4 regions of the Oceanobacter sp. ABM4_470 genome follow, and region 2 is predicted to be linked to each of the others. Evidence: predicted binding sites of a transcription regulator. Region 2 holds the regulator's gene; each other region holds the start of a gene.
The links. The regulator sigma-54, encoded in region 2, starts transcription at its own class of promoters, with help from an activator protein. The targets are predictions, from matches to a motif close to TGGCACNNNNNTTGCTNT.
Positions count from the first base shown of each region.

Region 1 (7,900 bases), 1.9 Mb from region 2:
TGTCATGGTACAGCGCAGGCCCTGTGGTCTGGTCTTCAACACCGGCATCGACGCTGGGGTTATCATTCACTTCAATCACCACCACACGATCGTCAACCTGCTTGAGATCGACGCCATAGAAGCCGTCACCAATCAGGCGTGTGGCTTGCAGAGCGGCGTTCAGCACAGGCGTTGGTACATCCCACACCGGCAAGGTATCGAAATCGCCGGAATCCACCTGTTGCTGATCATGCTGATAAATCTGCCAGTTGTCCTTCACCATGAAGTACCGACAGGCAAACACCGGTTTGTTGTTCAATACGCCAATGCGCCAGTCGAAGTCGGTGTACAGGTATTCCTGCACCAGCACCAATGCTGATTTTTGCTTCAGGGTTTTCAGGCCCTGCGCCAGCTCCTTGCGGTCCTTGGCTTTGGTCACGCCACGAGAGAAGGAACCGTCTGGTGTTTTTAAGACCATCGGGTAGCCTAACGCCTGTTCCAGTTGATCCATCACCGCGTCGCTGACCTTGCTGACGATCAGGGTGTTGGGCGTACCAATCTGATGGTTTTTCAGCAGGTCGGCCAAATACACCTTGTTGGTACAGCGCAAAATGGACGTAGGGTCATCCATAACAACCAGACCTTCGGCTTCGGCTTTTTTGGCGAAACGATAGGTGTGGTGGTCAATGGCGGTGGTCGCCCGGATAAACAGGCCGTCGTACTCCGCCAGCCGCATGTAATCTTTCTTGCTGATCAGCTCAACGTTAATGCCCAGGGTGTTGCCCGCCTGAATAAAATGCGTAATGGCCTCACTGTCGCTCGGCGGCAACGCCTCATTTGGGTCCAGCAAAATAGCCAGATCGTAGCGGTAGCGCTTGCGGGTTTTTGGCTTGCGCCAAATCTGGGTTGAGTAATCTTCCAGAGCGTTGGCAAACAGGGTTTGCTGGTCTTCGCCAATGTCTGGCAACGCCAGTACTTTCAGTTTGTCGACCTTCCAGCCACTGCCTGCCAGGTTGCCGCGACGCATGGTGACGTCCAGCACGGGAGCCGGAAAACGCTCGAACAATTGGCGACCCAGTTTTGCCAGAGCACCATGATCCTGGTGGCCTGCCACGTTGCCAAAGAACACCTGAAAATTGAACTGTTTGCTACTGGCATCGGTGGCTTCCAGTTCCGCGTCCAGCGCCTGATCCAGGCCTTCCAGCTGAAGTGCCAACAGGGACTTGCGGCGCACGTCGTTAAACACGGTGATGGATGGAATCACACTGTGGCCACGGGCTTCCGCCAGCAGCGAGCAATAGTAGCCCTTGCCCAGCGCGGTGCTGTTACGGCAGCAGTTCAGAACGCGTACTTTCTGGTCGGAGACGTCGCTTTCCAGCGCCAGATATTGATCGAAGGTAATCACGTCCTGGCTCGGGTAATAAGGTGCCCAGTCGTTCAGGTCATCAACCACGACGTAAAAAGCAGGCATAGGGCAGGGGTCCTTTGGGTAGTCCGGCACTGTTATGTTGGGAGTCAGTGCTGATTGGGGATAAGAAGTTTGATGGAGCCATAATGGAATTGGGTGCGCGCTTTGAAAAGCGAAGGTTTCTTGTCGTTAAGAGCAGAAACCTTCGTTTTTCTTTATGAAAAGCTCGGCCTATGGTGGCGCTTCTATTCCCACATAAGCGGCGTATTGGCCCTATGTCTTCTGCTGCACCTGTATCGATTCGAATGGCGCTGCCTACTGATGTCGATGCCCTTTTCGATCTTGAAATGTTCTGCTTCGATGGTGACCGTCTGTCCCGCCGTAGTCTTGCCTATTTTGTACGCCATGCTCACGCGGATGTGATGGTCGCGTTGCTGGACGGCAATGTGATTGGCTACGCCATTGTCATGTATCGGCGCGGAACCCGACTGGCCCGCTTGTACTCTTTGGCGGTGCACCCGGCTGCTCGTGGTTTGGGTGTAGGCAAGCGTCTACTGGCGCAGTCGGAGGCCAATGCGACGGATAAGGACTGCGGCTTTATTCGGCTTGAGGTCAGTATCGAGAATGAAGCTGCCATCGCTCTCTATCGGGCGTCAGGTTATGTTGCTCGTACCCGCTTGAAAGCCTATTACGAAAACGGCAGCGATGGCTGGCGCATGGAAAAAGCGCTCAGCCGCCATGCCAATCCGCCAGCGCGGCCGACCCCTTATTTCGAGCAAACAACGGATTTTACCTGTGGCCCCGCCAGTCTGATGATGGCGCTTGATGTATTGCAGCCGGACTATCAACCGTCCGAGCAGGAAGAGCTGCAAATCTGGCGCGAGGCCACCACCATTTTCATGACTTCGGGCCACGGCGGCTGTTCGCCCTATGGCCTGGCCCTGAGTGCCGTCAAGCGCGGCGTGAGTGTCAGTTTGATCACCGACCACGACGGTGTGCCCTTTGTTGATGGCGTTCGCCATGAACTCAAAAAACAGGTGATTGAAAAAGTACATGCGGACTTTCTGAAACAGCTGCGTGAAACAAGCGTTAGCCTGTTGTACCAGCCGATGGCGCTGGAGCCAGTGCTGGCGGCGTTAAAGCAGGGCAAGGTGTTGCTGTGTTTGATCAGTACCTGGCGGCTAAACCGCAACAAAGCGCCCCATTGGGTGGTGCTGAACGGCGCCGATGAGCGCTTTGTGTACCTGACCGACCCGGACTTTGACAAGGAGCAAGGCCAAAGCCCGACGGATTATGTTGATGTGCCGGTAACTCATCAGGAATACCTGGCGATGGCGTGCTACGGCAAGCAAAAGCTGCACGCGGCGCTGGTGTTGGGGGGAGGGTCGGTGGCTAATGCTGGCTGCTTCTGAGTCTTTTCGATGCGTTCTGTGTTCTGGTCGGCGTCTAAATAAATGTTGTTGTTAGATACTTTCCGAAATAGGGAATGACAGGCTGAGAGTAGAGTGGAAGCGGTTTTTGAGGTTCTGTGGAATTTGGCCAAGAGTTTAGGGGCGATGTTTATAACGTGTTTGTTTATGGCTTTGGCTACCGGAGCTCCTGATCCCAGAGAGTTCGATTCTGATCATAGTGAGTCAAACGTTGTTCCGGGTGCTGTTGCCGAGAAGAGTGACCTTGTGGCCAACATCATCTGGGTGCTTTTAACGCTGCCTCTGCTGTATTGGATATGGTTTTAGCTTTTCGGCGCTGATGGGCACGAGTGCCCATCCTATGGAGTGTGGTCGTGTTGGATGTGGGGGAGTTTATTCCCGATGGCTGGTGACGGTGCGCAGTGCGCACCCTACATGAGTACGTTTGAAGGCTTGATGTAGGTCTGATAAAGACGCGGAGCGGCTGCCATCTGACGTGTTGTATTCGCTGACGCTGCGGTGTTGGATGGCGCTCGCTGCGCTCGTTTATCCAACCTACGTTGTTGGTTATGTAGGAGGGAATTTATTCCCGATAAGACCATCGAGAGCAAGCTCTCTCCCACAGTTTCTGACGACATCCGACATCCGCAATCAAGCCACGTCTTCACACCAGGCTTTGCCGAACAGCAGGTTAGTACGCAGGTCGCTGATGTCTGCCTGCTGGCACAGCAGGTCGAAGTACCAACCCGAATCAAGGACGTCGCCAACGCACAGGACGCCGACGATGCGGTTGTTGTTGATCACCAGTTTTTTGTACACACCGGCGGCGAGGTCTTGCAGGTTCATCACTTCGTCGCCTTCTTCCGGTTCGTAGCGTCCCATGCTGTGCATGTCGACGCCGGACACTTTCAATTTGGTCAGGTGGTCTTGTTCGCAGTAGTGCTTGGGCTGGTGTTCGCTTTCCAGTGCGGCGGGGATGTGTTGTGCATCATGGTCGTAGTGTTTGTAGCGCAGCAGTTCATGGGCAAGCGTTTTGGCTTGTTCCCAGATTGGGGCAACGAGGCCGTAGGTCGCTCCTTCAAATTCGCAGCATTCACCCAGTGAGTAGGTGTTCGCGGCGGAGGCGTGCATGCGGCTATTGACCTTGATGCCTCGGCCCACGTCCAATCCAGCGGCTTTGGCCTGTTCGGCGTTGGGAATGATGCCGGTGGCAAAAACAATCAGGTCGGTGTTGAGCGTATGGGAGCGTTTATCGGCGCGGTCTTCATAGTGGATGGCGGTGGCCAGCCCGGTGGTGGCGTCTGAATCGATATTCAGTGGGTTAACTCCGGTTCTGACATCAACGCCGCGGCTTTCCAGTTCGCGTTGCAAAATGCCAGACGCGGTGGCGTCCAGCTGGCGGTTCATCAACACCGGATTGCGGTGCATCAGGGTGACGTTAAGGCCTTGTGATTTCAGGCCAACAGCGGCTTCCACCCCCAGCAGGCCAGCACCAATGACGGTGGCGTGCTGAATCTTGCCGGTGGCAGCCAACATGGCGTCAACGTCGGTCATGGTGCGGAAGCCCAGTACGTTGGCAGGCTTGTGCTCCAATCCCGGTAGTGGCGGAATGGATGAGCGCGAACCGGTAGCAAGCACCAGTGCCGTGTATGGAAACTGCTCTCCGGTGACGGTGGTAATGTGCCTGGTTTGGGTGTCGATGTGGTCAACAGCAGCGTTCAGGTGAATCTGGATGTGGCGCTGTTGGTACCACAGCGCATTGTGCGGCGTGATGGCTTCCAGTGTGGTTTCCTGAGCCAGCAGCGGTGACAGCATAATGCGGTTGTAGTGGGGGATGGCTTCATCACTGAGTACATGAATTGCGTCGAACGGGTGATCGATGCCCAGTTGCTCCAATACCCGGTTGGCCGCCATGCCGTTGCCAACAATTACCAGTGTTTTTGCGCTCATGTACGTTTGTCTCGCCATAAAAAAAGCGCTTGCTGAACGTTGCCAGTGGGCAGGTTCAGAAAGCGCCTTTGCATTCTTGTCAGGTTGTTTGAAAGGTCTGTGCTGACGGGCTGCTGTGTCGAATATCTTGTCAGCTACCGTTAACAGGTTTTTGAAGTCCGGCGTCTTTGCCAGTGCCCTGCGGTGGTGTCGCCCTTGGTTGCCTTTCAGGTTAAGGACCCTCTGAATAACTCGGTGCCCGCTCTGGATGACAGGGCGAAGCTGAATCACGAAGCTGATTTGCAGGCCTGACGGGTCAAGTCAAAAATCAGCGACACAAAGTCAGCAATGCCCTGTCATCCCCGCAGGGCGCGGCCTGCAGACCGCCAGAACGGCGTTGGCGAATTTGGAAAGGGCCAGCCATTCCGCTGCATTCGCCGCCTTGTTCTTACGACCTGCAGGACTCGCGCAGAGCTGTGCAGAGTTATTCAGAGGGTCCTTGATCTTTTATTGAAGCAGTATGTGTGCCAGTGAGTGGTTGAACATAACATTGGTGAGGCAGTTCGCGTCTGCTGGCGTATCTGGCTTGTACTTGTGTATTGGCCGTCTGGCTGACCAAGGATGACCGGGATGGGATTTTGCTCTGTTCTGGTGCCAGTCATGTGCAAGTGGATTGGTAATGGTGCGGAACGGGGCGGAATGAGGGTGAGATGAGCCTCCGGTTGCTCTGCATCTCAATGGGTCAGAAGTGCATCTGCGAGTTCTGTTTGTAGCATCTTGTGCTTAAAACGTAGCCACTTTGCCGCTGCTGTGCGGATCATGGTCGCATAGAGCACTCCAGCGCAGCGGTCGGCCGGTTGCGGCTTTGTCCTGGCTGGCTGCAAGACCGGCAGGACAGGCTTGGCACTTGGCTCAAATTTGATGCCAAAAAGTACCAGTTGCACCAAATGTTGGCGGGATCGTAGTGATTTATCAAATAGGTTTTCAGGACTCAATAAACGCAATGCTGACATTTTTATGGCAACGTCCGATTCGTCATTTTTGAATTTGGCCCGCTGCTTGCTAAGGATAAATCAACAACCAATTAACCGGCTTTGGCAACGAAGTACATGGCCGGATACAGATGCAACGATGCACCTTAAACAGGCAGGGCAGTGGCAACGCTGTTGATCATGGCCGCCCGGGCATTGTTGTATGGGTTTATCCCTCCATACTGTTTTCCCTCTCTGTGTGTTTAAGGTTGCTGACGCTCTGTATTCGGTCATCTTTTGCGACCATGCCCAGATTAACCTGATGAGTTTCAGACCTATGAGCGCAGAACGTTTTAACCTGCTGAGCTTCAGCGGCAAGATGAAAGTCCTCCACATGAGCTGGATGGCATTTTTTATTACCTTCTTTGTGTGGTTCAACCACGCTCCAATGCTGCAGGCCATTGCGTCCAGCCTGGGTCTGGCTCCGGCGGAAGTGAAAACCCTGCTGATTCTGAACGTTGCGCTGACCATTCCAGCCCGTGTCATCATCGGTATGCTGACTGATAAATTTGGTCCGCGGCTGGTGTATTCCGTGCTGCTGGCGGTGTGTTCGGTGCCGTGTTTTATGTTTGCCATGGCCGATACCTTCGAGCAGGCGGCCATCGCTCGCTTTATGCTGGGCTTTATTGGTGCCGGTTTCGTTATCGGTATTCGTATTGTGTCTGAGTGGTTCCCGGCCAATGAGCTGGGTACTGCTGAGGGCATTTATGGCGGTTGGGGTAACTTCGGTTCCGCCGCTGCGGCCTTCACCTTGCCTGTGATTGCCCTGTGGTTCGGTGGTGACGACGGCTGGCGTTACGCTGTTGGTGTTACCGGCGCGCTGTCGCTGATCTTCAGTGTGATCTACTACAAAAACGTGACCGATACGCCGAAAGGCTCTACCTACTTCAAACCTAAAAATCTGGGCGCTATGGAAGTGACCAGCAAGGGCGATTTCTTCTTCCTGCTGATCATGAAAGTGCCTATGTATGCTGCTCTGGCATTGCTGACCTGGAAGCTGTCCCCAGCGGGCGTCTCCATGCTGAGCGAATCCACTGCCTTGATGATTTATGTGGGCCTGGTGCTGTTGTACGTCTATGAGGTTTACAACGTTTGGAAAGTGAACAAGAACGTATTCGTAGAAGAAGTGCCAGAAATGCACCGCTATGAATTCAAGCAGGTGGCGGTTCTGAACGTGCTGTACTTCGCTACCTTTGGTTCCGAGCTGGCAGTGGTATCCATGCTGCCATTGTTCTTCGCTGAAACCTTCGACCTGTCACCTGTGATTGCCGGTATGGTGGCGTCTGCCTACGCCTTTATGAACCTGATGTCGCGTCCTGGCGGCGGCTGGCTGTCGGATAAATTTGGCCGTAAATCCACTCTGCTGATTTTGACCGCTGGTCTGGCTCTGGGTTACTTCGTTATGTCGCTGGTGGATAGCAGCTGGCCGGTATGGTTGGCCGTGGTTGCCGCAATGGCGTGTTCCTTCTTTGTTCAGTCCGGTGAAGGTGCGGTATTTGCTGTGGTGCCTCTGATCAAGCGTCGTCTGACCGGTCAGATTGCAGGTATGACCGGTGCCTACGGTAACGTTGGCGCGGTAACCTACCTGACTGTGCTGTCGCTGGTTGATTACTCCACCTTCTTCCTGGTGATTGCCGGTACTGCGGTACTGGGCTTCGTGGCGCTGCTGGCCATGCGTGAGCCAAAAGGTCACATGGTTGAAGTGAACGACGACGGCAGTGTGGCTATGATCAGCGTTGACTGATGTGTCAGAGAGTCTGATTAGCTGACTTAAATCACCCGGTTCGCCGGGTGATTTTGTATCTGGAGTTTGCCCTGTTGAAGCGACAGGTCGATGGCTCCGGGCGTGGGTAAACCGCGTATTCTGAATGCACACAAGGGGATTGAGCCATGGGGCAGCCCAGCAAACAGCAGTTGGATATTCGTGTTGGCGGTTGTTCAAAAGCCGGTGTGAAAGCCGAGAATCAGGATGCCTTTGCGGCTTACCAGCCGGGCGTTCAGGGCGCCCGTTACAAAGGCGTTGGTGTGTGTGTGGCTGACGGGGTCAGTTGCAGCGAAAACGCCAGTCAGGCCAGCACCCTCAGTGTTACCCATTTCTTGCAGGACTACTACAGCACACCGGAAAGCTGGGATGTAAAGAGCGC
Region 1 is NZ_JBSWTR010000001.1:951,727-959,626, forward strand. It holds gene ACXADJ_RS04140 (RimK family protein) at 1-1,450, opposite strand, end outside; gene ACXADJ_RS04145 (peptidase C39 family protein) at 1,663-2,799, shown strand; gene ACXADJ_RS04150 (NAD(P)/FAD-dependent oxidoreductase) at 3,448-4,746, opposite strand; gene ACXADJ_RS04155 (hypothetical protein) at 5,460-5,738, opposite strand; gene ACXADJ_RS04160 (NarK family nitrate/nitrite MFS transporter) at 6,034-7,500, shown strand; gene ACXADJ_RS04165 (bifunctional protein-serine/threonine kinase/phosphatase) at 7,647-7,900, shown strand, end outside.
Region 1: a site for sigma-54 is predicted at 5,774-5,791, ahead of ACXADJ_RS04160 (NarK family nitrate/nitrite MFS transporter). Genes of this name have one in related genera too.

Region 2 (7,900 bases):
TGGCGGTCTGTCGCACCAGCTGCAAGGTGAACGCTCAGGCCTGATTGACGTTGAATACGACATTGAGTGCATCAACTCTGTGATCGAAAACCCGGAGTGGCTGTGCAATCAGTCCAACAGCGAAATCATGGAAAAAGCCGGTACCGAAGGCATTGAAGTGATCATGTGGATGGTGATGCGCGGCGCGCTGCCAGACAACGTGAATGTGCTGCACAAGCACTACCATGCACCGATATCCAATACCGGTGCCGGGGTGTTGCTGCTGACGCCAGAGGAAGATTGATTCCCGCTTGGGGATAAGCGTTTGGGCTCAAACCCGCGTTTGTTGCTGTGGTAGTCACAGAGGCATTCGCGGGTTTTTTATTGTCAGGAGTCCGTTTGGTGCGCAGTGCGCACCCTACAACGGCAGACTTTGATGAGTTTTGTTGGTCAGATAAAGACGCGCAGCGGCTGTCATCTGACAAGTGCGGTGTTGGAGATAAGTCATTCTCGAATAAGCTTATCGAGAGCAAGCTCTCTCCCACACTACTGTCCAGACACCAGACACCAGACACCAGACACCAGACACCTGACTTCAGACTTCAGACTTCAGACTTCAGACTTCAGACTAAATTATTCCGTCTCGGATTTGATCAGCTGGAACAGCGCCTTGTAGCTTTTACCCGGTTTGCCGTTTTCGCCCTGAATTTCTTTCTGGGCGTTGCGGACCAGGTTACGCAGTTGTTGGCGGTCTACCTGTGGGTATTGTTCGATGAATTCGTTCAGTGCCTTGCCGTCGGCCAGCAGGCGGTTGCGCCACATTTCCAGTTGTCCCTGACGGCGGCCATAGGCTTCGCTGGACGGGTCTTGCATATCGACAAACTGCTGAATGGCATCGACGTCTTCGTCACGCATGACTTTGCCGATGTAGTTCAGGTGACGTTTGCGGGCACCAAACTGTTTGATGCGTTTGCTTTCGTTCAGGGCTGCCAGCAGGGTGTCGCTGATTGGTAGCTGCTTCCAGAGCGACTCCGGCAGTTGGGTCAGTTTTTCGCCCAGTGCCTGCCAGCGCTCCATTTCACGCTTCATTTCCGATTTGCTGACCAGCTCGTATTCTTCTGGCTGTTCGTCAAAGGCATCGTAATCAAAGTCGCTCATACAGGTCTCGCAAGGTCATAGGGGTTGGTGCAGCGATGGCTGCACCTCGAAAAACCACAATCGGGTTTGACGGTATTAAAGATAGAAGAGGGTCGCCAGACCCAGGAAAGACATGAATCCTACCACATCTGTCACTGTGGTCAGAATAACACCACCGGCAAGGGCCGGATCGATGCCTCGGGCCTTGAGGATCATCGGCAGCGCTGCGCCGCTCATGGCAGCCGCCAGCAGGTTGATCAGGATGGCCGCCGCCATAATCACCGAGATACCGGCATCGCGGAACCAGACGTAAGCCAGCAAGGCAATCACCACCGCCCACAACACGCCGTTAAGAGCGGCCACAGCGAGTTCCCGGTTGAACAGCCATTTGAAGTTGGCGCCGCTCAGGTGGCCAGTGGCCTGGCCACGAATCACCAGCGTCAGTACCTGGCTGCCAGCGATACCGCCCATGCTGGCAACGATTGGCATCAAGACCGCCAGTGCCACTACCGCTTCGATGGTTTTGTCGAACAGGCCAATCACAGCGGAAGCAATAAATGCGGTAATCAGGTTGATCCCCAACCACACGGCCCGGCGCTTGGTGGTTTTCATCACCGGCGCAAAGGTATCTTCCTCGTCGTCCAGACCGGCCATACTCATTAACGAGTGGTCGGCGGTTTCACGGATTACGTCAACCACGTCATCGATGGTGATACGGCCAAGCAGCATGCCGTTGGAGTCCACCACCGGGGCGGATACCAGATCGTGACGTTCAAACAGTTTCGCCACTTCGGTTTCATGCTGGGTGGCCTGAATCACGTGGCCACCGGTAGACATTACTTCCCGTACGTTTTGTTGCGGGTCGCTGACCAGCAGCTTGCGGATTGGCAGCATGCCGATGTATTCGTTCTGACGGTTAACCACCAACAGGTTATCGGTCATGTCCGGCAGCGACTGGTGACGGCGCAGGTAACGCAGTACTACATCGAGGGTAATGTCGGCACGGATGGTGATGGTATCCGTGTTCATCAGACCACCGGCGCTGTCTTCCGGGTAGCCAAGAATGGCTTCTACTCGGGCGCGGTCCTGGTGGTCCATGGAGTCCAGCACTTCCTGAGTCACACGCTCAGGCAGCTGCTGCAGAATGTCGGCAACATCATCCGTTTCAAGGTCGGACGTAACGTCAACAACCTCTTCGGCGCTCATGTCGCTGAGGAATTGGCTCTGGATGTCGATCGACAGATGCTGGATGACATCACCTTCGATCTCCTTGTCGACCATCTCCCAAATGACTGCACGGGCCTTCGGTGGAGAGGATTCGATCAGGTGGGCGACGTCGACCGGCGCCAGGCCAGAGTTGATGATTCGACGCACCTTGGCCATGGCACCGGATTCCAGCGCTTCATTAAGGCTATGGAGTTTTGCTTTTGCCTTTTCGCTGAGTTCTGCCATGAGGATTCACCGCCAGTAGGGATGGCATGATTTTAGCCTGAAAGCTCAGGCCTTGCCATGTACAAGAGTTGGAAATTACTACCGAAATAGTCGCTATCAGATTGAAATAAAAGAATTATTTCAGAAGAGAGTTAGAGCAGAAAAAGGGCGAAAGTTCACTCGCCCTCATCGAATTTGCGGTTGATCAGATCGCACAGGGCATCCAGTGCGGCTTGCTCGTCATCGCCTTCAGCGATGATCTGGACATCGGTGCCTTTGCTGGCTGCCAGCATCATGACGGCCATGATGCTTTTGGCATCCACCATGCGGTCGGGGTAGCCCACTTTCACGGTGCTGCCGTAGGCGGCGGCGGTGGACACCAGTTTGGCAGCAGCGCGGGCGTGCAGGCCAAGGCGGTTAATAATGGTGATCGTGGTCGAGACCATCCATGAAACTCCTGATAGTGCGGGTTAGCTGTGACCGAGGCGGTTCAGTTCGCGGTGGCGAACCTGAACGTTACTGAAGCGTTCGCGGAAGGCTTCGGTCAGGCGTTCGGACAGGTATACCGAGCGGTGTTGGCCACCGGTACAGCCAATGGCGACGGTGAGGTAGCTACGGTTATTTTGTTCAAATCGAGGCAGCCAGCGTAGCAGATAACTTTCAATGTCGGTGAACATTTCGTTGACCTCGTCCTTGCCGGACAGAAAGGTGCGAATCTGTTCATCCTGGCCAGTAAACGGTCGCAGTTCCGGTTGCCAGTAAGGGTTGGGCAGGCAGCGTACGTCGAACACAAAATCGGCGTCCAGCGGGATGCCTTGCTTGAAGCCAAATGACTGGAATAGCACCGCCATGTCCGGTGTGCTTTTACCGGCAACGCGCATTTTGATCAGCCCACGCAGGTCATGCACCGACATGCTGGTGGTATCCAGCGTCAGGTCGGCCATGTTGGCCACCGGACCCAGTAGTTCGGTTTCGCGGTCGATGGCTTCAGCCAACGAAATATTGTTGTCGGTCAGCGGGTGTTTGCGACGGGTCGAGCTGAAGCGCTGCAATAGCACTTCTTCGGTGGCGTCGAGGAAGACGATGTCGAGCTGGCGGTAGTGTTGTGGCAGCTCAGTCAGTACTTCAGTGAGGTGCTCAATGTCGTCCGGCAGGTTACGAACGTCAACGCTGACCGCGACCGATGAACGCTTTTCGGCGCTGCATGGCAATTCTGCCAGGGCTGGCAGCAGGTCGACGGGGAGGTTGTCGATGCAGTAGAAACCCAGGTCTTCCAGCACGGCCAGGGCGCTGGATTTACCGGAACCGGAGCGACCGCTAATGACGACCAGACGCATAACCTGTCTCCAGTGGTTGTCGGTGGCTGAGTGACTGGTTCGGCTACCCGTCAGGACAGGGCAGCGTCGAACAGGGGGCGATTGCCAGAGGCATCTCGCAGCTTCTGACGGTAATCGGCCTGGCTGAAGTTTTGCGCCAGCGTGGCCAGAATTTGCAGGTGTTCGTCGGTGGCTTCTTCCGGCACCAGCAGGGCAAACACCAGGTCGACCGGCTGGCGGTCGATCGAGTCGAAGTCGATGGCGTTGTTCAGGTGCAGCAGCACGCCAACGGCTTCGTTACATTGAGGCAAACGGCAGTGGGGGATAGCGATGCCCTCGCCGATACCTGTACTGCCAAGGCGCTCGCGCCCTAGCAGTCGTTCGAACACTTCATCCGATGAGCTATCGCTCAGTTCTTCCGCAACCAGACTGGAGATGAACTCCAGCAACTTCTTTTTGCTTGAAACCGTCACGTCATTGATGGTGCGTTCCGGGGTCAGGATATCGGCGATTTGGAGGGTCATGCGTTAGCCTTGTCCGTGCTGTCGTGCAACCAGTTTCTCTTTGTGTTTAAGCACCTGACGATCCAGTTTGTCGGCCATCAGGTCGATGGCTGCGTACATGTCGTCGTGAGTCGCCGTTGCGTTGATGTCGGCACCTGCTACGTGCAGGGTGCCTTCGGCAATCTTGCGATCCTTCTCGAGCTTGAGAATAAACTGACCCGACGTGATGTCGGCGTGGCGCTCCAGGCGCACCAGTTTTTCTTTCACATAGGCTTCCATGGCTTCCGTTACTTCAACGTGTTGGCCACTAATAGTGATGCTCATAAAACGGCTCCTCCTTTACAGATCCAATACTGAGACTAGACCTGTTGTTGACATCAGATCAACTGTTTACGTTCGTTTGATGGTGGAATCATCATGGCTTCACGGTATTTGGCGACGGTGCGTCGCGCCACCTGAATGCCTTTTTCGCTCAGCATGGTGGCAATTTTGTTGTCACTCAGTGGCTTACGCGCGTTTTCTTCGCTGATCAGTTTCTTGATCATGGCGCGAATAGCGGTCGAGGAGCACTCTCCGCCGGTGTCGGTGCTGACGTGGCTGGAGAAGAAATACTTGAGCTCGAAAATGCCTCGTGGGGTGTGCATGAATTTCTGGGTGGTGACCCGTGAAATGGTGGATTCATGCATGCCAACGGCTTCGGCAATGTCGTGCAATACCAGTGGTTTCATCTTTTCTTCGCCTTCTTCGAAGAATTCGATCTGGTATTCAACAATTTTGGTCGCCACTTTCAGCAAGGTGTCGTTGCGGCTTTGCAGGCTCTTGATGAACCAGCGAGCCTCTTGCAGGTGGTCTTTCAGGAAGGTGTTGTCGGAGCTGCTGTCAGAGCGACGCACCAGCGAGGCGTAGTCGGCGTTGACGCGCAGTTTCGGCGCAATGTCGGGGTTCAGTTCGACGCGCCATTCATCGCGGATGTTACGCACGATGACGTCGGGGACAACGTATTCGGACTGTTCGCCGCTGATGCCTGCCCCCGGTTTCGGGTTGAGCTCCTTGATCAGTCGCAGTACCGCCTTGAGGTTGTCTTCCTTCAATTTGGTTTTGCGCATCAGGGTCGGGTAGTCGCGGCTGCCCAGCAGATTGATGAAATCGCTGATCACCAGTTGCGCCTCGGTCAACCAGGGGGTGTCTTTTGGCAGTTGCGCCAGTTGCAGCAACAGGCATTCGCGCAGGTCGCGAGCGAACACCCCGGCCGGGTCGAACTGTTGCAGGCGTTTCAGTACCGCAACGACTTCTTCCTGTTCCACCTCGGATTCCGGGTCCATGGCTTCGAGCACGTCTTCGATGGTGGTGTGCAGGTAGCCGTCTTCGTCGACACCGTCGATCAGCATAGTGGCGATTTCGCGGTCGACGTCGCTCATGGGCGTCAGGTTCAGCTGCCATTCCAGATGACCTTGCAGGTCGTCGGTGGTGGCATGACGGGAGTCATAGTCGAAATCATCGTCACCGGAAGGACCTGGGCCTGCGGCAATGCTGGCGGTGGTCTGGAAGGTGTCGTCCCAGTCGCTGTCAACCGGCAGGTCGTCCGGCATTTTGTCGTCAGACCATTGGTCGCCCAGTTCCTGGGTTTCCGGTTCCGGCGTGCTGGCAGTGACTTCGGTTTCGTTATTGTCGTTGTTGCTGCTGGCTTCGGAGGAGAAGTCTTCGTTCTCGGACTCGTCATGTTCCAGCATGGGATTGGAGTCCAGGGCTTCCTGGATTTCCTGTTGCAGATCCAGAGTCGACAGTTGCAGCAAGCGGATGGCCTGTTGCAGCTGTGGCGTCATGGTCAGCGACTGACCCATTTTTAACTGAAGCGATGCTTTCATACTGCGCTACTGTTCATCAATGATCGGCATGTTCTGTGCATTATACGCAAGCTTTGCGCCCTGCCTATGCCTGTATGGTTTCGCTTTGCAAACAGCGAAATACCGGAATCTCTGGCAGCGTTGCGGATCAGAGACGGAAATCCTGTCCCAGATACACAGCCCGTACCTGTTCGTTGGCCAACACTTCGTCGGCGGTGCCTTCGGCAATGATGTGGCCGCCGCCTACAATGTAGGCTTTTTCGCAAATTGCCAATGTTTCCCGCACGTTATGGTCGGTAATCAACACGCCGATACCGCGGTTTTTGAGCTGGCGAATGATGTCCATGATGTCAGCGACAGAAATCGGGTCAACCCCTGCGAAAGGCTCATCGAGCAACACAAAGGACGGTTCAGCGGCCAGTGCGCGGGCAATTTCGACCCGTCGGCGCTCGCCCCCGGAGAGGGCCATACCGGCACTTTTGCGAATGTGCTGGATGTGAAATTCGTCCAATAATTGCTCCAGTTGCTGCTGCCTGCCGGCCTTGTTGAGGTCGTCGCGGGTTTCCAGAATGGCCAGAATGTTATCTTCAACGCTGAGCTTGCGGAAGATCGAGGCTTCCTGTGGCAGGTAGCCAATGCCTTTCTTGGCGCGGCCGTGCATCGGCAAGTGGGAGATGTCTTCATCGTCGATGCTGACACGGCCCTTGTCGGCCTGCACCAGGTTCACAATCATGTAGAAACAGGTGGTTTTGCCGGCGCCGTTGGGGCCCAGCAAACCGACGATTTGACCGCTGGAAACTGCCAGCGATACGTCCTTTACCACTTCCCGGCCGCCGTAGCTTTTGGCCAGGTGCTGCGCCTTGAGGGTCTTCATTCACTGGTCTCCGCAGCTGTCTCCTCGTCCGTGTCCACCAGGTTGTTGTTGGCGCTGTCAGCCTGGCCGGTTTGCTGCGGCTGGATGATCACGCGAATACGCTGGCTATCGGATTCGCCGCTGGCGTCCGACTGGTCGGAGGCTGGCGTTTGACCACTGGCAGAGACGGTTTCGGCGGTGATGTCGTAACGAATCTGCTGGCCACTGAAGCTGTTGTTTTCCTGGGTCAGTTCGGCGTTGCCGCTGAAGTTGATCAGCTTGTCGGCAGCAAAGTAGTCGATGCGTTCAGCACTGGCGTTGGTCACCGGCTTATCGGCACTGACTTGCTGCTCGTAGCGGGCTGGCTCGCCTTCGGCAATGGCTTGCTTGAGGCTTTTGCCTTCCAGAATCAGCACCAGACGGTCGGATTGAATCTTGAGGGTGCCCTGGGTCAGCTCAACGTCACCTTCGTACACCACCATGCCGGTTTTGCGGTCAAGCTCGGCGCGGTCGGACTGGATGACCATTTCCTGCTGCCAGTCGCTTTCGAGGGCTTGGGCGGTCAACGGCAACAGGCTCACTGCCATTAACAGCATGGCCAGCTTATTCTTGAACATAACGGGTACTCACGTGTTGCTTGAGTTCTATTCGTTGGCGGTTGGTATCCACGCTCAGACCCTGGGAGCGTGTTTCACTTGTGCCGTCGGTGATGATAACCCAGTCGTCGGTCGACGCCCGGGATTGATCCGGATTGTAGATCAGCGATTCGGTGGTGATGGTCATCGGCTTGCTTTGGTCGCGGGATTCCAGCAACACATTGCCTTGCAGGCGGATTTC
Region 2 is NZ_JBSWTR010000001.1:2,891,662-2,899,561, reverse strand. It holds gene ACXADJ_RS12765 (class III extradiol dioxygenase family protein) at 1-283, shown strand, start outside; gene yjgA (ribosome biogenesis factor YjgA) at 613-1,137, opposite strand; gene mgtE (magnesium transporter) at 1,213-2,568, opposite strand; gene ACXADJ_RS12750 (HPr family phosphocarrier protein) at 2,724-2,993, opposite strand; gene rapZ (RNase adapter RapZ) at 3,018-3,884, opposite strand; gene ptsN (PTS IIA-like nitrogen regulatory protein PtsN) at 3,935-4,387, opposite strand; gene hpf (ribosome hibernation-promoting factor, HPF/YfiA family) at 4,391-4,690, opposite strand; gene ACXADJ_RS12730 (RNA polymerase factor sigma-54) at 4,744-6,231, opposite strand; gene lptB (LPS export ABC transporter ATP-binding protein) at 6,359-7,084, opposite strand; gene lptA (lipopolysaccharide transport periplasmic protein LptA) at 7,081-7,680, opposite strand; gene lptC (LPS export ABC transporter periplasmic protein LptC) at 7,667-7,900, opposite strand, start outside.

Region 3 (7,900 bases), 480 kb from region 2:
GTTGCCACATCAGGACGGCGGTGGCGAGTCCGACTATGGGTGGGGGAATGCGGTTTTCCAGAAATGTCAGCATGGACCTGATCCTGCGGTGACTGTACTCGGTGGGGTTGCCTCTTGGGGAGACCTTCTCCCGGCTGCCGTATCACCCAGGCGGCAGGCCATCCCCCTCTGCCTCGCGCTACCGATTCGCTGTTCAATTTTCGCATCAACCTCATTACGAACACGCCCGGACACTACTTCCCTGTAGCAACCGGGCTATCAGGCCATCCATGGCCTGATGTTCTATTCAGTTGAGCTCAAATTGGCTCATCTCGAGGCGCATTTCTTTGATGACGATAAACCGAGCAATGAAAAAGTGCTTCAGTGTATTGAATAAAACCAGCTCAAGCCCAGCGTTCAAGGGCGGCGCTGTCGCTGTCGCGGGCGTCGACCCAGCGTTCTTCGCAGAGTTCGCCGTTGGCATCCAGAATACGTTCTTTTTTCCAGAACGGTGCGCGGCTTTTGAGGTAGTCCATGATGTATTCGGCCGCTTCGAAGGCGTTGCCTCGGTGGGGGCTGGATACGCCAACAAAGACGATTTGCTCTTCAACGTTCATTGGACCAACCCGGTGTACCACGCTGACGCGGCCCAGCTGCCATCGGCTGCGGGCGTCGTCGACAATGCCTTGCAGGGCTTTTTCGGTCATGCCGGGGTAGTGTTCCAGTTCCAGCAGTGATACCTGATCGCCCTGGTTGCGGTCGCGCACACGGCCAACAAAAAACACCACCGCACCGTCGGCGGCGTTGCTTTGGCACAGGCGCTGGTATTCTTCATCAACGCTGAAGTCGGCCGTTTGCACCTGAATACGGTCTTGCCAGTTATCCACAGTCATGTTTACGCCGTCCGGAAAATTATCACCGAAGTTATCCCCCGGTCATCGGAGGAAATAACGCCACTTCGTCGCGGTCGCTGACGCTGGCCTGTTCGTCGTGGCTCAGGCTCTGGTTGATCGCTACCAGTGCCTTGCCCTCTGCCAGCAGTGCACTGTGCTGTGGAAATTGCTGGCACAAGGCGGCTCGGATCTCGCTGACCCTGGCAGGGGAAGGGATCTCCAGATTCACGACTCCGGTGCCCAGTTCATCGCGCAGGCGGGCAAACAGCAGCACCTGAATCATGCGTCTGCTCCTTCGTTTTGAGCTTTATCAGCGCTGTCGGCAGCTTGCCAGTGGCCGGTTTTGCCGCCGACTTTTTCTAATACCCGAATGCCGTCCAGCACCATGGATGGGTCAACCGCCTTGCACATGTCGAACAGCGTCAGCGCGGCGACCGAGCAGGCGGTCAGGGCTTCCATCTCGACGCCGGTCTGGCCGGTGAGCTTGCAGTAGCTTTCGATACGAATGCGGTTGTGTTCGGGCTCGGCTTCAAACTCTACCGCCACCTTGCTGAGCATCAGCGGATGGCACAGCGGAATCAGGTTGCTGGTTTGCTTGGCTGCCTGAATACCGGCAATACGAGCGACGGCAAAGACATCGCCCTTGTGGTGGTTGCCTTCGATGATCTTGTTGAGCGTGTCGGCTGACATGAGCACAAAGCCTTCGGCACGGGCTTCGCGTACGGTGGCCTGTTTGGCGCTGACGTCGACCATATTGGCTTCGCCTGCGCTGTTAACGTGGGAGAAGCCCTGGGCGGATTGATCTGTCATGGTCTGAACCTGTCTGGCGTTAGCCGCGGCTGTCGCACAGTTGTTGGGCGGTGTTTTTCAGGCGCAGTACGAAGTTGCACGGCTTGAAACGGCTGTCCAGCTGGCTGGAAATGATATCGTCCCAGGCGGTACGGCAAGCGCCGGTGGAGCCGGGTACACAGAAGATCAGCGTGCTGTTGGCCAAACCGGCAACGGCGCGGCTCTGAATGGTGGAGGTGCCGATCTGCTGGTAGGAAATCTGGCGGAACAGTTCACCAAAGCCGTCGATGGTCTGGTCGAACAGCGGTACCAGTGCGTCTGGTGTGGTATCGCGTTCGGTGAAGCCGGTGCCACCGGTGGTGATGATCACCTGGGTGCTGTCGTCGGCAATCCACTGGGACACCTGAGCGCGCAGCTGGTACTTGTCGTCCTGGATGATTTTCTTGTCGGCAAGCGTGTGGCCTGCTGCGGTCAGACGTTCGACCAGCGCCTGACCACTGGTGTCGGTGTCTTCGGTGCGGGTATCCGAAACGGTCAGGATGGCGATGTTCAGGGGTACAAACTGGTCGGTGAATGTCTTGGACATGGTGATTCCTTAATTTCCCTGCCGGGATTGAACGGCGTTCCATTCATCCCGGGTGTTGGTATTGGTGAGCTTGCTGGCGTCGGCCGGTTGCAACGACAACGGCTGGCACAGCGAGAGCAGGCCGCGAATGGAGCGGCGGATTTTGGGTTCCGACTCCGGCGCATTGAGGGTCTGCTCTAGGTAATCGGTGATGTTTGTGTCCGATTCCGAACGGCTAGTCAGCGGCAAATACAGCGGCAAGTAGTCTTGTAGGAAGTAGCACGCCTGGCCGGACTGCACGCCGGTGTTCAGCAGTTGGCTAACGGTGGCTTTGTCGAGCAGCGGCAGGTCGACCGGAATGATGAGTACGGCATCGGCTTTGGGTTGATTGTGCTGCTGTGCCTGTTGCTGATCGTGCTGAAGGGCGCTGTGTATGCCCGCCAACGGCCCCAGATGGCTGTCGCTGCTGGCGTCGTTGACGGTCAGTTCAGCCAGTGCCGGGTCCAGTGGTGGATGGCTTGGATGACGACTTATCCACAAGCGTGCTAGCGGCAGTTGCTGCAACAGCGCAACCTGTTGGCCCAACAGGGTTGGATGTGGGCTGTTGGCATGGGCCGGTAAGCTGGCCTTGTCTTGCCCCATGCGGCGGGATTCTCCGCCAGCCAATAAGATACCAACAACCGTTGTGGCCTGACTGCCCATGGCTAGCCCCCCAGCATGGCGAAGTGGCGGGTCGCGCCGGTGTCGCCGTCGTGCAGGTAGTGGGTTTCGGTTTTCATGCCCAGCAACGAGAGCAGCGCCTGATCCAGCTGGCTGCCGTCATCCTGTGATTGCAGCAACGGCCTGAGGTCATGCCCCTGATCGCCAAACAGGCAGAGGTGCAATTTGCCCATCGAGCTGATACGCAGTCGGTTGCAGCTGCTGCAAAAATCCTTGCTGTATGGGGCAATCAGACCGATGCGACCGGCGTATTGCGGGTGTTCAAATTCCTGCGCCGGACCATCGTGCAAACCGCGGGCTTTTTCGCTCCAGCCGCTGTCGATCAGCTGCTGGCGAATGGCTTCGGCACGGACGTGGTTTTCCGAGAAGAACACCGGCTGATCGCCGGTTTGCATCAATTCAATAAAACGCACTGCGACCGGTTTGTGTTTCACCCAGTCGAGAAATTCACCCAGCTCGTTTTGCTGGAAACCCTTCAACAACACGGCGTTCACTTTGACCTTCAACCCCAGCTCCAGTGCCCGGTCGAGCCCTGCCAGAATGCGATCCAGATGTTTGTAGCCGGTGATGTCTTCGAAGCGTTGGGCATCAAGGCTGTCGATGCTGAGGTTGACTTGCTGCAAACCGGCCGCCGCCCAGTCATCGACCAATGCCGCCAGCTTGTAGCCGTTGGTGGTGATGGCGACCTGTTCAATACCTGGGGTGTTGGCGGCAATGCGAATCACATCGGTGACGTCGCGGCGCACACTGGGTTCACCGCCGGTGATGCGGATTTTGCGGGTGCCCAGCCGGGCAAACGAACCAATGACCTGTTCGATTTCGGCCAGTTGCAACGGCTCCGGCCCAGCGGTTTTCTGATAACCGTCGGGCAGGCAGTAATTACAGCGGAAATTGCACACATCGGTGATCGACAGGCGCAAGTAACTGAACCGGCGGCCGTGGCGGTCGCGCAGTGCAGGTTCAAAATGAGTCATGTCACACCTTTCCAAATGCGGGAGGCACAGCGGTTTCCCGCAGAACCCTGGTGGCCGGGATGCATTGGCATCCTCAGACTGGCAAACCAGCCTGTGCCACGGCTGAGTGTTCATAACCTGTTGGTCGCAAGAAAGACCCGTTTCTTACGCAGGCGTTAGAGCAAACAGCTCGGCGTCAATTTGAAGTCAGTGTACGTAGCTGGCTGGCGTTGAACAATGGCTGAACAGTGAGTTAATTGAAATCAAGCAGTGATTGTCGTGATGAGGCAGGTGAATAAATCGTTGCTGTCGGGAGTTGGGTGGAGTGTGCACCGTGCACCATGTGTTTACGCATTCACGGCGGTACGCATTGCGCACCCTACATGGGTATTCGGTGTCTCGGTGAACGTTATGCGCGTCGAGATGAGCCAATTTAAGCAAGAGTGAGTAGAACATGTGGCCATGGATGGCCGCATAGCCCGGTTGCCACAGGGATGTGGCGTCCGGGTGTGTTCGTTACGAACTCGCAGCGCAAATTGATCAGCGAATCGTTAGCGCGAAGCAGAGGGAGTGGTGCCCGCCGGGGAGAGAAGTTCTCCCCAAGAGGACTTCCGGACGCTTATTAATCGACTTTCACAATCTTCATGGTGTTGGTGCCACCCTGGGCGTTCAGGTGGTCGCCACGGGTAATCACTACGTAGTCACCGGATTTCACGTGGCCAGCTTCCTTGAGAAATTCAACCGCCTTGGCATTGATGGTGATTGGCTCCAACTGGTCGGCGTAGAACGGCACGGTTTGTACGCCGCGGTACAGTGCCACGCGGGACTGGGTGTCTTCGCGACGGCAGTAGGCGAAGATCGGCAGGTGAGAGCGCAGACGGGACATCAGGCGCGGCGTCGCACCGGTTTCGGTCAGGGCGATGATGGCAGTCACACCTTGCAGGTGGTTGGCTGCGTACATGGCCGACAGCGCGATGGTTTCGTCGATCTCGTGCATGTCTTCGTACAGACGGTGCTTGGAGCGTTTGACCATCGGGTGGGCTTCAGCACCTTCAATAATACGCACCATGGCGGCCACGGCTTCGACCGGGTAGTCGCCTGCGGCGGTTTCTGCTGACAGCATCACGGCGTCGGTGTAGTCGAACACGGCGTTGGCGACGTCGGATACTTCCGCACGGGTCGGCATAGGGCTGTCGATCATGGACTCCATCATCTGGGTCGCGGTGATCACCGGCTTGTTGAGCTGACGGGAGCGAGCGATGATTTTCTTCTGCACGCCAACCAGTTCGGCGTCGCCAATTTCAACCGCCAGATCGCCACGGGCCACCATGACAGCGTCGGAGGCGCTGATGATGTCGTCCAGCGCTTCCGGGCTGGCAACACATTCGGCGCGTTCAATCTTGGACACCAGGTGAGCATGACCACCGGCGGCTTTCAGCAGTTCGCGGGCTTCTTCCATGTCGCGGCCATCGCGCGGGAAAGATACCGCCAGGTAATCAACCAGCAGCTCGGCCGCCAGTTTGATGTCTTCCTTGTCCTTGTCGGTCAGCGCCTTGGCAGACAGGCCGCCGCCGAGGCGGTTGATGCCTTTGTTGTTCGACAACCAGCCGCCGACTTCAACCGTGGTAACCAGCTTTTGCGGGTGGGTCTCGGTCACTTTCAGCACGACGCGGCCGTCGTCCAGCAACAGCACGTCGCCAACGCTGGCGTCTTCAATCAAGGCCTTGTAGTCGATGCCCACGACTTCTTTGTTGCCAGCGTCGCGGTCGAGGGTGGCGTCCAGTACAAAGCTCTGGCCACGATCGAGGAAGGCTTTTTGCTCGGCAAAGCGGGAAATACGGATTTTCGGGCCTTGCAGGTCACCCAGAATGGCCACGTGTTTGCCCAGCTTCTTGGCAGCGCGGCGGACGGATGCCGCGCGGTCGCGGTGGTCGTCGGCGTCGCCGTGAGAGAAGTTGAGTCGGAAAACGTTGGCACCCGCGTCGATCAGTTGTTCGATTTTTTCGTCGGTGTTGGTAGCCGGGCCTAGTGTGGCCACGATTTTGGTGCGTCTCAGCATGTCAGGTCTCCTGATCGAGCGGATTGTCGATGTGCTTTCTTGATCTTTTGGATCATCCATTATCCACGAAGTTTGTCGGGGAATCTTTTCAAGCATGTAACAAATGCCCTGATTCTGAGGCCATAACGGAAAATTTGTTCTATGGCTGATCAACTTCTGTGCAGTGGCGATGGTTTTTTCATCAAAGGGCCGCTTGGCGCTATCAGTCGTCCTGTCAGTAGCCCTATTAGTGCACTGGCTTAGTGCGGCATTTCGGGTCGGTGCATCAGTGCGTTCCCTGAGATGAAGCAGTCGCGTGGAATCCGAGCCACGATCCTTGCGTTTACCCATAGGCCATAGCCGACAAAGGGTCGTGATTTGTGTGGCTATGCGGCGGTTTCAGAGTGCCAAAGCGGCCACTTTTCGGTTGTTGTCGCTGAACTTCAGGTTGGCACCGTGAATGCAGTATTCCTCTCGCGAATATTTTTGTCCGGTCAGTATGGTTTGGGGGCAGGCCAGATCGGGGAACTGGAACGCATTGACTATCAATGAAAAGAGAGGGGAACTCCCATGACTCCAGAAGAGCTCGAAGCCTTTAAGGCGGCATTTGAGATGCACCAGGCGATGAACATCGAGGTGTTCTACTGGTGGTGTACTGCCATCATGTTCATGATTCACGCAGGCTTCCTGGCCTACGAGATCGGTGCCTCGCGGGTGAAAAACGCCCTGGCCTCCGGTATGAAAAACATCCTGACCCTGTCGGTGGTGATTCCGACCTTCTACTTCTTTGGCTGGTGGATTTACAACGCCTTCCCGAACGGCTTTGTGCCAATTGACGCATCAGGTGCGCTGCCTTGGGCGGCTTCCATGGGCCCGGACGCAACCGATCTGGGTACCGGTATCTTCTGGGCGGCCTTTGCCATGTTCGGTGCGACGACTGGCTCCATTATGTCTGGTGCCGTAATTGAGCGTATTCGCCTCAGTGCTTACCTGATTCTGACCGTGCTGGTGGGCTCTGTGGTATGGATTCTGGCCGGTGCCTGGGGTTGGCACCCTGACGGTTGGTTGCTGCTGGATCTGGGCTACCACGATCTGGGCGCGTCTGGTGTGGTTCATGCGATTGCCGGTTTCTTCTCGCTGGGTGTACTGATCAACCTTGGGCCTCGTGTCGGCAAGTTTGTTGATGGCAAAGCCATGGCCATTATTCCGCACAACCTGCCGATGGCGCTGATTGGCCTGATGATGATCATTGTTGGTTTCTTCGGCTTCCTGGGTGGCTGCATCATCTTCAATGGTGGCGACACTGGCTGGACCACCATTTACGGCAACCCAACCAACCTGTCCGCGTTTGCCTTCAACACCCTGATGGGTTTTGCCGGTGGTGTGATTGGCGCTTACCTGTCTTCCCGTGAACCGTTTATGACCATGTCTGGCGGTCTGGCTGGCATTATCACTGTGGCGGCGGGTCTTGACCTGTACTACCCGGGCCTGACGTTCATTCTGGCGATCTTTGGCGGTATCACCATGCCAATGGTTGGCAAGCTGGTTGAAAAAGCCGGTATCGATGACGCGGTAGGCGCGGTTGCGGTACACGGCTGGTGTGGCTTCCTGGGTGTGGTGCTGGTGGGCGTGTTCGCTTCCGGTTACCCGAACGTACCAGAGGGCGCTCCGGACATTTCTTTCGGTGGCCAGCTGATGGGCGCGGTGATCATGTGTGTACTGGGCTTTATTCCTGGCTATGCGGCGTCACTGCTGCTGAAGAAACTGGACATGCTGCGAGTACCGCCGAAGGTTGAAATTGCCGGTCTGGACCTGGTTGAGATCCCGGCCGTGCCATACGGCGAGCGTGTACCTGCACGTGACATTATTGAAGGTACCGCTCCAACCGAAGCACAGCTGCCAGGCAATGGCGCGCTGAGTAACTGATACCCCATCATTCACTAGCACGGGTGGCGTTGGTTCG
Region 3 is NZ_JBSWTR010000001.1:3,367,412-3,375,311, reverse strand. It holds gene ACXADJ_RS14905 (methyltransferase family protein) at 1-73, opposite strand, end outside; gene moaE (molybdopterin synthase catalytic subunit MoaE) at 384-872, opposite strand; gene ACXADJ_RS14895 (MoaD/ThiS family protein) at 904-1,155, opposite strand; gene moaC (cyclic pyranopterin monophosphate synthase MoaC) at 1,152-1,682, opposite strand; gene moaB (molybdenum cofactor biosynthesis protein B) at 1,702-2,247, opposite strand; gene ACXADJ_RS14880 (molybdenum cofactor guanylyltransferase) at 2,257-2,928, opposite strand; gene moaA (GTP 3',8-cyclase MoaA) at 2,931-3,920, opposite strand; molybdenum cofactor riboswitch at 3,909-4,107, opposite strand; gene pyk (pyruvate kinase) at 4,522-5,958, opposite strand; gene ACXADJ_RS14865 (ammonium transporter) at 6,508-7,863, shown strand.
Region 3: a site for sigma-54 is predicted at 6,387-6,404, ahead of ACXADJ_RS14865 (ammonium transporter). Genes of this name have one in related genera too.

Region 4 (7,900 bases), 470 kb from region 2:
TGCCAGCATCGTCAAAGTTCACCTGCACGCGCAGCCCTGGCCCCTGGCCTTCAAACTGCAAGACGGTGCCTTCGCCGAACATCTCATGAAAGACCCTCTGACCCAGCCCAAAGGGCAGGTCTGCGCCCTTGGTGAACATGGCTCGACGGGGCTGACTGTCACGGGCCGTGACTGGCCGGGTGACGCTGTTTTTCAGTCGTACTTCCTCGATCAGCTCGGACGGCACTTCGCGAATAAAGCGTGATGGCGTACTGAAATTTTCCTGACCATGCAGACGACGGCTTTCAGCATGGGTCATCACCAACTGCTCCATCGCCCGGGTGATGCCAACGTAGGCCAGACGGCGCTCTTCTTCGAGGCCATCACCGTCATCCATCGACATTTTGTGCGGGAACAGGCCTTCTTCCATGCCCGCCAGCACAACCTGCGGAAATTCCAGACCCTTGGCTGAGTGCAGCGTCATCATCTGCACCGCGTCGTCGTATTCTTCGGCCTGGCCTTCGCCCGCATCCAGCGCCGCACTGTCGAGGAATTGCGCCAGCTGTGGCACCTCTTCGTCTTCGCCCTCAAACAGCTTGGCCGCGTTGACCAGCTCCTCGAGGTTTTCGATGCGGGCCTGACCTTTCTCGCCTTTTTCTTTCTGATGGTGAGCGATCAGACCGGATTGCTGGATCACGTTATCGACGATCTCGTGCAACTCCAGCTCTTCAATGCCCACGCTCAGCTCATCAACCAGCTCCATAAAGCCGTCCACCGCGGTACTGGCGCGTTTGGGCAAAGCCCCCTGCTGGACCACCATGGAACAGGCTTGCCACAACGAACAGCCCTGATCCCGCGCCACTGAACGCAGGACGTCGAGGGTTTTCTCACCAATCGCCCGCGACGGCACATTGATTACCCGCTCCATCGCAGCATCGTCATCGCGGTTCATCAGCAACCGCAGGTAAGCAATGGCGTTCTTGATTTCAAGCCGTTCGTAGAATCGCTGACCGCCATAAATGCGGTACGGAATGCCCGCTCGCAGCATGGCTTCTTCAAGCGTGCGGGACTGGGCATTGGAACGATACAGGATGGCCATTTCGGTGCGCTGACGACCCTGTCGGGTCCAGTCTTCCACCAGATCGGCGATGTAGCGGGCTTCGTCCTGCTCGTTAAAAGCGCGGTACAAACGCAACGGCGAGCCATCCTCACCATCGGTGATCAGGTTTTTGCCCAAACGGCCGCTGTTGTTCTGAATCACGGCGTTGGCTGCCGCCAGGATGTTGGCCGTTGAGCGGTAATTTTGCTCCAGTTTGATCAGCTCGGCACCGGGGAAATCGGACTGGAAATTGCGGATATTGCCAATATTGGCGCCCCGCCAGCCGTAGATGGACTGGTCATCGTCCCCAACCGCCATGACGGATACCGACTGCCCTGCCAGGTTCCGAATCCAGGCGTACTGGATGTTGTTGGTGTCCTGAAACTCGTCCACCAAAATGTGGCTGAAACGCTGCTGGTAGTGCTGCAACAGGTCGGGATTCTGCAGCCAAAGTTCATGGGCTCGCAGCAGGATTTCGCCAAAATCGACCATGCCATTTTGCTGGCAGTGTTCTTCGTAGATAAAGTAGAAATCCCGCAGGGTGCGGGCAAACGGGTCGGCCGACGGCAGTACATGAGCGGCCCGGCGGCCCTCGTCTTTTTGCTCGTTGATAAACCACTGCAACTGCTTCGGCGGATAACGGCTCTCGTCGACGTTATTGGCTTTCATCAAGCGCTTCACCAGCCGCAGCTGGTCATCGCTGTCGAGAATCTGGAAATACTGCGGCAGCTTGGCTTCGCGCCAGTGATGCTTCAGCAGTCGATGCGCCAGACCGTGAAAGGTGCCCACCCACATGCCGTTGGCAGGCACTTCCAGCAATTGCTCCAGACGCCCTTTCATCTCGCGGGCAGCCTTGTTGGTAAAGGTCACCGCCATCACAGCAAACGGCGACACCTGCTCTACCTGCAACAGCCAGGCGATGCGATGTACCAGCACCCGGGTCTTGCCCGAACCGGCCCCCGCAAGCACAAGCTGATGGGGTGAGTTGGCCGCCACGGCGTTGCGCTGGGCGTCGTTCAATTGGTCTACGAGTAATGAAATATCCATGCGGCGAGTGTATCAGATGGCTGCTTTTCAGGGTCGATAATCACAATGTACCTGTTTTTTTGTACAGCACCTAGAAGTATGGCGACGAAAGCCCGCCGAGCGGCGTATAATCTTTTCCATAATTTCAAGAATGCAGACCCATTATCGTGACAAACAGCCCTATTCTGGCTCAGATTTCCAGATCCATTCCCGATCTCCGCAAGTCCGAAGTCAAGGTTGCCGAGTTCGTCCTCAAGTCGCCGCAACAGGTTGTGCACATGCGCATTGTTGATCTGGCCCAGGAGGCTCATGTCAGCGAACCCACCATCGTGCGATTCTGCCGCGCCATTGGCTGTAACAGCTTTCAGGAGTTCAAGGTTCGTATTGCCCAGGAAGTGGCCATCAGCAACAACATCGGTCAGTTCGCCATCGGCGACAACGACAGCATTGATGAGCTGTGCAGCAAGATTGCCGACACCACCATCCAACGGCTGCATCAGGTCAAATCCCAACTGGTGGCGGAACAGGTCGGCGAAGCTGCCAAGGTCATCAGTCTGGCAACCCGGGTCGAGTTTTATGGCTATGGTGCGTCTGGCGCGGTTGCCACCGACGCCCAGCACAAGTTTTTCCGCCTTAACGTTGCCACCGCTGCCTACAGTGATCCGCACATGCAGGCAATGTCGGCGGTGACCCTCGGACCCAACGACGTCGCCGTTGCCATCTCCCAGAGTGGCCGCACCAAGGACCTGCTGAATTCCATTGCCCTGGCCCAGCAACACGGTGCCAAAATCATCAGCCTGGCACCGGCCAATACGCCGGTCAGTCAGGCCGCAGACCTGCCGATTCATATCAATATCGAGGAAGACACCGATCAGTTCACGCCGATGACCTCGCGCATCGCGCACCTGATGATCATCGACATGCTGGCGGTCGCGGTAACCCAGCAGCGCGGGCCGGAATTTGCCCTCCATCTGGGCAATATCAAACGCAGCATCAAGTCGTTGCGACTGGATCAGCACGAAGAACACACGCTGCCGAATATCGAACAGCCCTGAGCGGAATGCGGTAATGAAAACGGCAGCCAGCAGGCTGCCAACACGCCAAACAGGCCAGCACAAAGCTCGCCGTACAAAAAGTGGCCAATCAGGACGAAATCCCAAAATGTGACATGACACGCCATTTATGTCATGTCAGTGCAACCATAAACCGGCAAAATAGACACAGTATTCCTAACTATAACAAGGAGCTGGGCTATGGACGCTGCTGTAAAACTGGATACGCACGAAGAAGTGGTTTCGATCGACACGGATGGCAATGTGGTGGTCAACAAGGAGAGCCATATGTCTCCGAAGCTGGTCGCCCGCCGCGCCATTGAGGCGCATCTGGAGCGTAAACGTCTGGAAAAGGATTTGGACAACTACTACGACTTCGACGACCTGTAAGCAGTTAACACAGGCCAACACCTTTAAAGCCCGCAATTGCGGGCTTTTTTATGGTTCACGTTTACCGAGAAATAACTCAATAACGAACCCCAAATCGGCGGAAGATATGGCCGATTAACCAGGCAGGGCCGATCAGCAGAAACTGCACATCCTTCAAAAAAGACGGGCGCTTGCCTTCAATGTGGTGGCCGACAAACTGCAAAATCCACAGCACCACAAACAGGCCGATGTAAAACCACCACACCGCTGCCAGCTGGCTGCTTAGCCATTCATGCGCCAACAGGCACACGCCGGTCACTAACAACATCACCGCCGCAATCGGTGCGGACAAACGCCAGTAGAACAACATCGCAGGCACCGCCGCCAACACCGCCCAGTTCAGCCCCCACTGACGTCCCGCATCAGGGAACGGCAAGGATGCCAGTAATCCAACCACAATCCAGTAGATCAAAGGCACACAGAGCCAATGAATCGCCTTGTTGGTGGGATTACGGTGACTGACCGCGTAAAGGTCGAACCAGTCCTGCATGGTCAACGCGTTGTTATTGTTCATGGTCGCTCCTGACCGGTGCTCCGGCTGTCGGCTAATAATCAAACGTTTGTCTAAATCTGGCATGCCGAACAGCAGCAGGCAATCGGCGCAATGGCAAACGACCCGAGTTGTCCTTTTGAGCGGTCAGTTGGACGTTCCTCCTGAGGCCTCCGACTCCCGACCCCATAAACGCAAAAACCCGGCCGAAGCCGGGTTTTCAAGCAGAGATGGAATCTCTCAGGAGTTACTCAGTGATCACTTACCAGTGAACTCTGGGTAAGCTTCCATACCACATTCGGAGATATCCACACCTTCGTATTCTGCTTCTTCGCTAACACGCAGACCCATAACCGCCTTGATGATGCCCCAGGTGATCAGGGAAGCTACGAATACCCATACGAAGATAGTCAGAGCGCCAACCAGCTGGCCGCCGAAGGTTGCGTCGGAGTCGGACAGCAGTACCGCGAAGATACCCCACAGACCAACAACACCGTGTACAGAGATCGCACCCACTGGATCGTCGATTTTCATCTTGTCCAGAGTCAGGATGGATACCACTACGATCACACCACCGATGAAGCCAATAACAGTCGCCAGGAAAGGTGATGGATCAGCAGGTTCTGCAGTGATCGCAACCAGACCCGCCAGCGCGCCGTTCAGACACATGGTCAGGTCAGCCTTACGGAACAGGATGAAGGCCAACAGCAGAGCGCCGATCAGACCACCTGCCGCAGCAGCGTTGGTGTTAACAAATACAGAAGCAACTTCGTTGGCAACGCCTACGCCAGACAGCTGCAGGGTAGAACCACCGTTGAAACCGAACCAGCCCATCCACAGGATGAAAGTACCCAGGGTAGCCAGTGGCAGGTTTGCACCTGGAATCGCACGGATTTCGCCGTTCGCGCCGTACTTGCCCTTACGAGCACCCAGCAGAATCACACCCGCCAGAGCAGCAGCAGCACCAGCCATGTGAACGATACCGGAACCGGCGTAGTCGGAGTAGCTCAGTTCGTACATGCCGAATACAGAAGCACCACCCCAGGTCCAGGCGCCTTCCATTGGGTAGATGAAACCAGTCATCACTACCGCGAAAGCCAGAAAAGCCCACAGCTTCATACGCTCGGCAACGGCACCGGATACGATGGACATGGCAGTTGCAACGAACACAACCTGGAAGAAGAAGTCAGAAGCGCCAGAGTAAGGCAGAGAAGCGTCTTCAACACCGTTACGGAAGTCAGCCTGACCGGCCAGAACTTCAGCGATAGCAGCGTCGGTCATGGAAGATACGTTATCGGTACCGGACAGGAAGTAGCCGCCACCGTACATGATTTCGTAGCCGCAGATCAGGTACATGGTACAAGCGATCGCGAACAGCGCTACGTTTTTGGTCAGAATTTCAGTTGTGTTCTTGGAGCGAACCAGGCCCGCTTCCAGCATGGCGAAACCTGCCGCCATCCACATTACCAGTGCGCCACACACCAGGAAATAAAAGGTATCCATGGCGTACTGAAGTTCAAATACTTGGTTTTCCATTCTAAGCCCCCCGCATCAGGCTTGATTGAATTTTTTTGTTGGCTGTTTAGGCCGTTTAATTACAGTGCGTCAGCGCCGGTTTCACCGGTACGGATGCGTACAACCTGTTCCAGCGCAGTGACGAAGATTTTGCCGTCGCCGATCTTGCCAGTGTTGGCTGCTTTGGTGATGGCTTCGATAACCTGTTCGGACAGGTCGTCGGCAACCGCTACTTCAATTTTTACTTTTGGCAGAAAATCCACCACGTACTCTGCACCGCGGTACAGTTCGGTGTGGCCCTTCTGACGACCGAAGCCTTTAACTTCAGTCACGGTAATACCCTGAACGCCGATCTCAGACAGCGCTTCACGTACGTCGTCCAGCTTGAATGGCTTGACTACTGCAGTGATGAGTTTCATATGAAAACTCCTTGTTTCTCTAAGGGATGAATAATGGCCTGTGCGGAGGCACCGACCATTGTATGCGTTTTACATCTCGATAGGCAGGCTGTAAGACACAACGTAACGAGTGGATTTATCCATGGAGTCATCAACTTCTTCGTCGATGATCTTGGAAGCCGTGAAAGAAATCTGGTCGTTGTAGGCGTAGCTCACGTCGATGTGGGTGTAGTCTGCGCCGGTGTCGAAGTTGGAACCCAGAGCCACAGAGAAGGCAGTATCAGGAATCGCAACGTCCACAACGCCGTACAGGCCGTCTACGTCGAAATCGCTGTTCTTGTACAGAGTCAGGCCAGCGATGTCGTAAGACAGACCCAGGTAGAATTCAGCCGCATCATCAAATTCATCATCGGCAGTTTCGGTGTAGATGTAGGTTACGTAGCCCAGGTCGTAGCCCAGGTCACCGGCTTCACCGGCAAAACCTACGTAGAAGTCAGTCTCGGTACCCAGCTCGGAATCACCGGAAGAAGTCCATGCACCCAGGTACAGACCAGACTCGTGGCTGTAATCCAGGGAACCAGCAACAACAGCAGAACCTGCGCTCAGGTTCTGACCACGCCACAGGTAGGAGCTTGCAACGTCAACGGAAGCAGAAACTTCGGCCTGGGCAGTGTGTACCGCAGCCAGACCTGCAGTCATGGCGCCAGCTAGAGCAATTACTTGAGACAGCTTTTTCATTGGTATTTCCTTCATCGGTAAACGTAAGTAGTTCATCATTACTTTTTTCGGTGCTTACGAAGGCTATTTACCTTTCTGTGCACACTTATCGTTATGTGATGAGGTTCTTAGCAGCGACCGTGCCAAGTCCGAAAAGCATTGAGTTCACAGGCCTCAAAGCGGTTTTTTGCTACCATCCGAAGGAAAAGCCTAGTTGCTCAGCACATTTTTTGTGCAGACAGAAAGGAATGGGCACTATTTTTGAGCAGCTGCCAAAAGCGCTCTGTTCAATGTTGGTGCTTTCTTTTGTGAAAGCCCAAAACCAGTGCAGGTATATTTGAAAGAAAGGGGAGCCCTTTATGAACAGCGCAGAAATTCGTATGAAAATCGAAGAGTTACTGGCCAAAGCACCGGGAGCTCAGCTGCCATCTGGCATGCACAAAAATCTTGCACAACATTTAACCAGTTGGTTGGGTGACTCTGAATGGGTCACACGGGATGAATACGATCGTTTACAGCACACTCTCGCCACCACAGAGCTGAAGCTGCAAGCGTTGGAACAACGCCTTGAAGCCATCGAGCGCTCCTGAGTCAGGCCAAGCTACAGGGGACATCTATTTAATCCTGCACGGCTCTGCGCGAGTGTTGCCGTTGTTCAGTGCAAGGCGACGAATGCAGCGAAATGACGAACCTGTCCGGTCGAGTCTTTTCAAGTTCGTCAACACCGCACTGGGCGGCGGCAACCCGCGCCCTACGGGGGCTGCTGGATGATCTCGACTCTGTGTCGCCGACTTTTGACTTGACCCGTCAGGCCTGCAACTCGGCATCGTGATTCGAGACCACCCGGTAGCCCAGAGTGAGCACCGGATTAAATAGATGTCCCCTACAGCCGACGGTAATCAGCCCGGGGTTGAGCGTTAACCCCGAGGCGCCTGCTTTTGCTTCCAGATATCGTATCCGTTCACAGCGGCATGAATTGCCAGTGCAGCGGCAGCGGCTGCGCCAATCGCCCCCAATCCCCGAACATCCATCAAAAACAGTCCACTGGATAACATCAGGAAGGTTGGATAAAACAGCGTACGCTTCAGCACCAATTGCAACTTATTCATATCAATTTCCTTGCGTGTCTCTGTTCAAGCAGAGCTTTCAAACCTAAAAAGGGCCGAGGCTGACAACAACCAGCCCGGCCCTGACA
Region 4 is NZ_JBSWTR010000001.1:3,359,297-3,367,196, forward strand. It holds gene uvrD (DNA helicase II) at 1-2,125, opposite strand, end outside; gene ACXADJ_RS14820 (MurR/RpiR family transcriptional regulator) at 2,272-3,159, shown strand; gene ACXADJ_RS14825 (PA3496 family putative envelope integrity protein) at 3,358-3,546, shown strand; gene ACXADJ_RS14830 (Mpo1 family 2-hydroxy fatty acid dioxygenase) at 3,623-4,099, opposite strand; gene ACXADJ_RS14835 (ammonium transporter) at 4,334-5,611, opposite strand; gene glnK (P-II family nitrogen regulator) at 5,671-6,009, opposite strand; gene ACXADJ_RS14845 (TorF family putative porin) at 6,079-6,726, opposite strand; gene ACXADJ_RS14850 (accessory factor UbiK family protein) at 7,065-7,295, shown strand; gene ACXADJ_RS14855 (hypothetical protein) at 7,623-7,814, opposite strand.
Region 4: a site for sigma-54 is predicted at 6,834-6,851, ahead of ACXADJ_RS14845 (TorF family putative porin). Genes of this name have one in related genera too.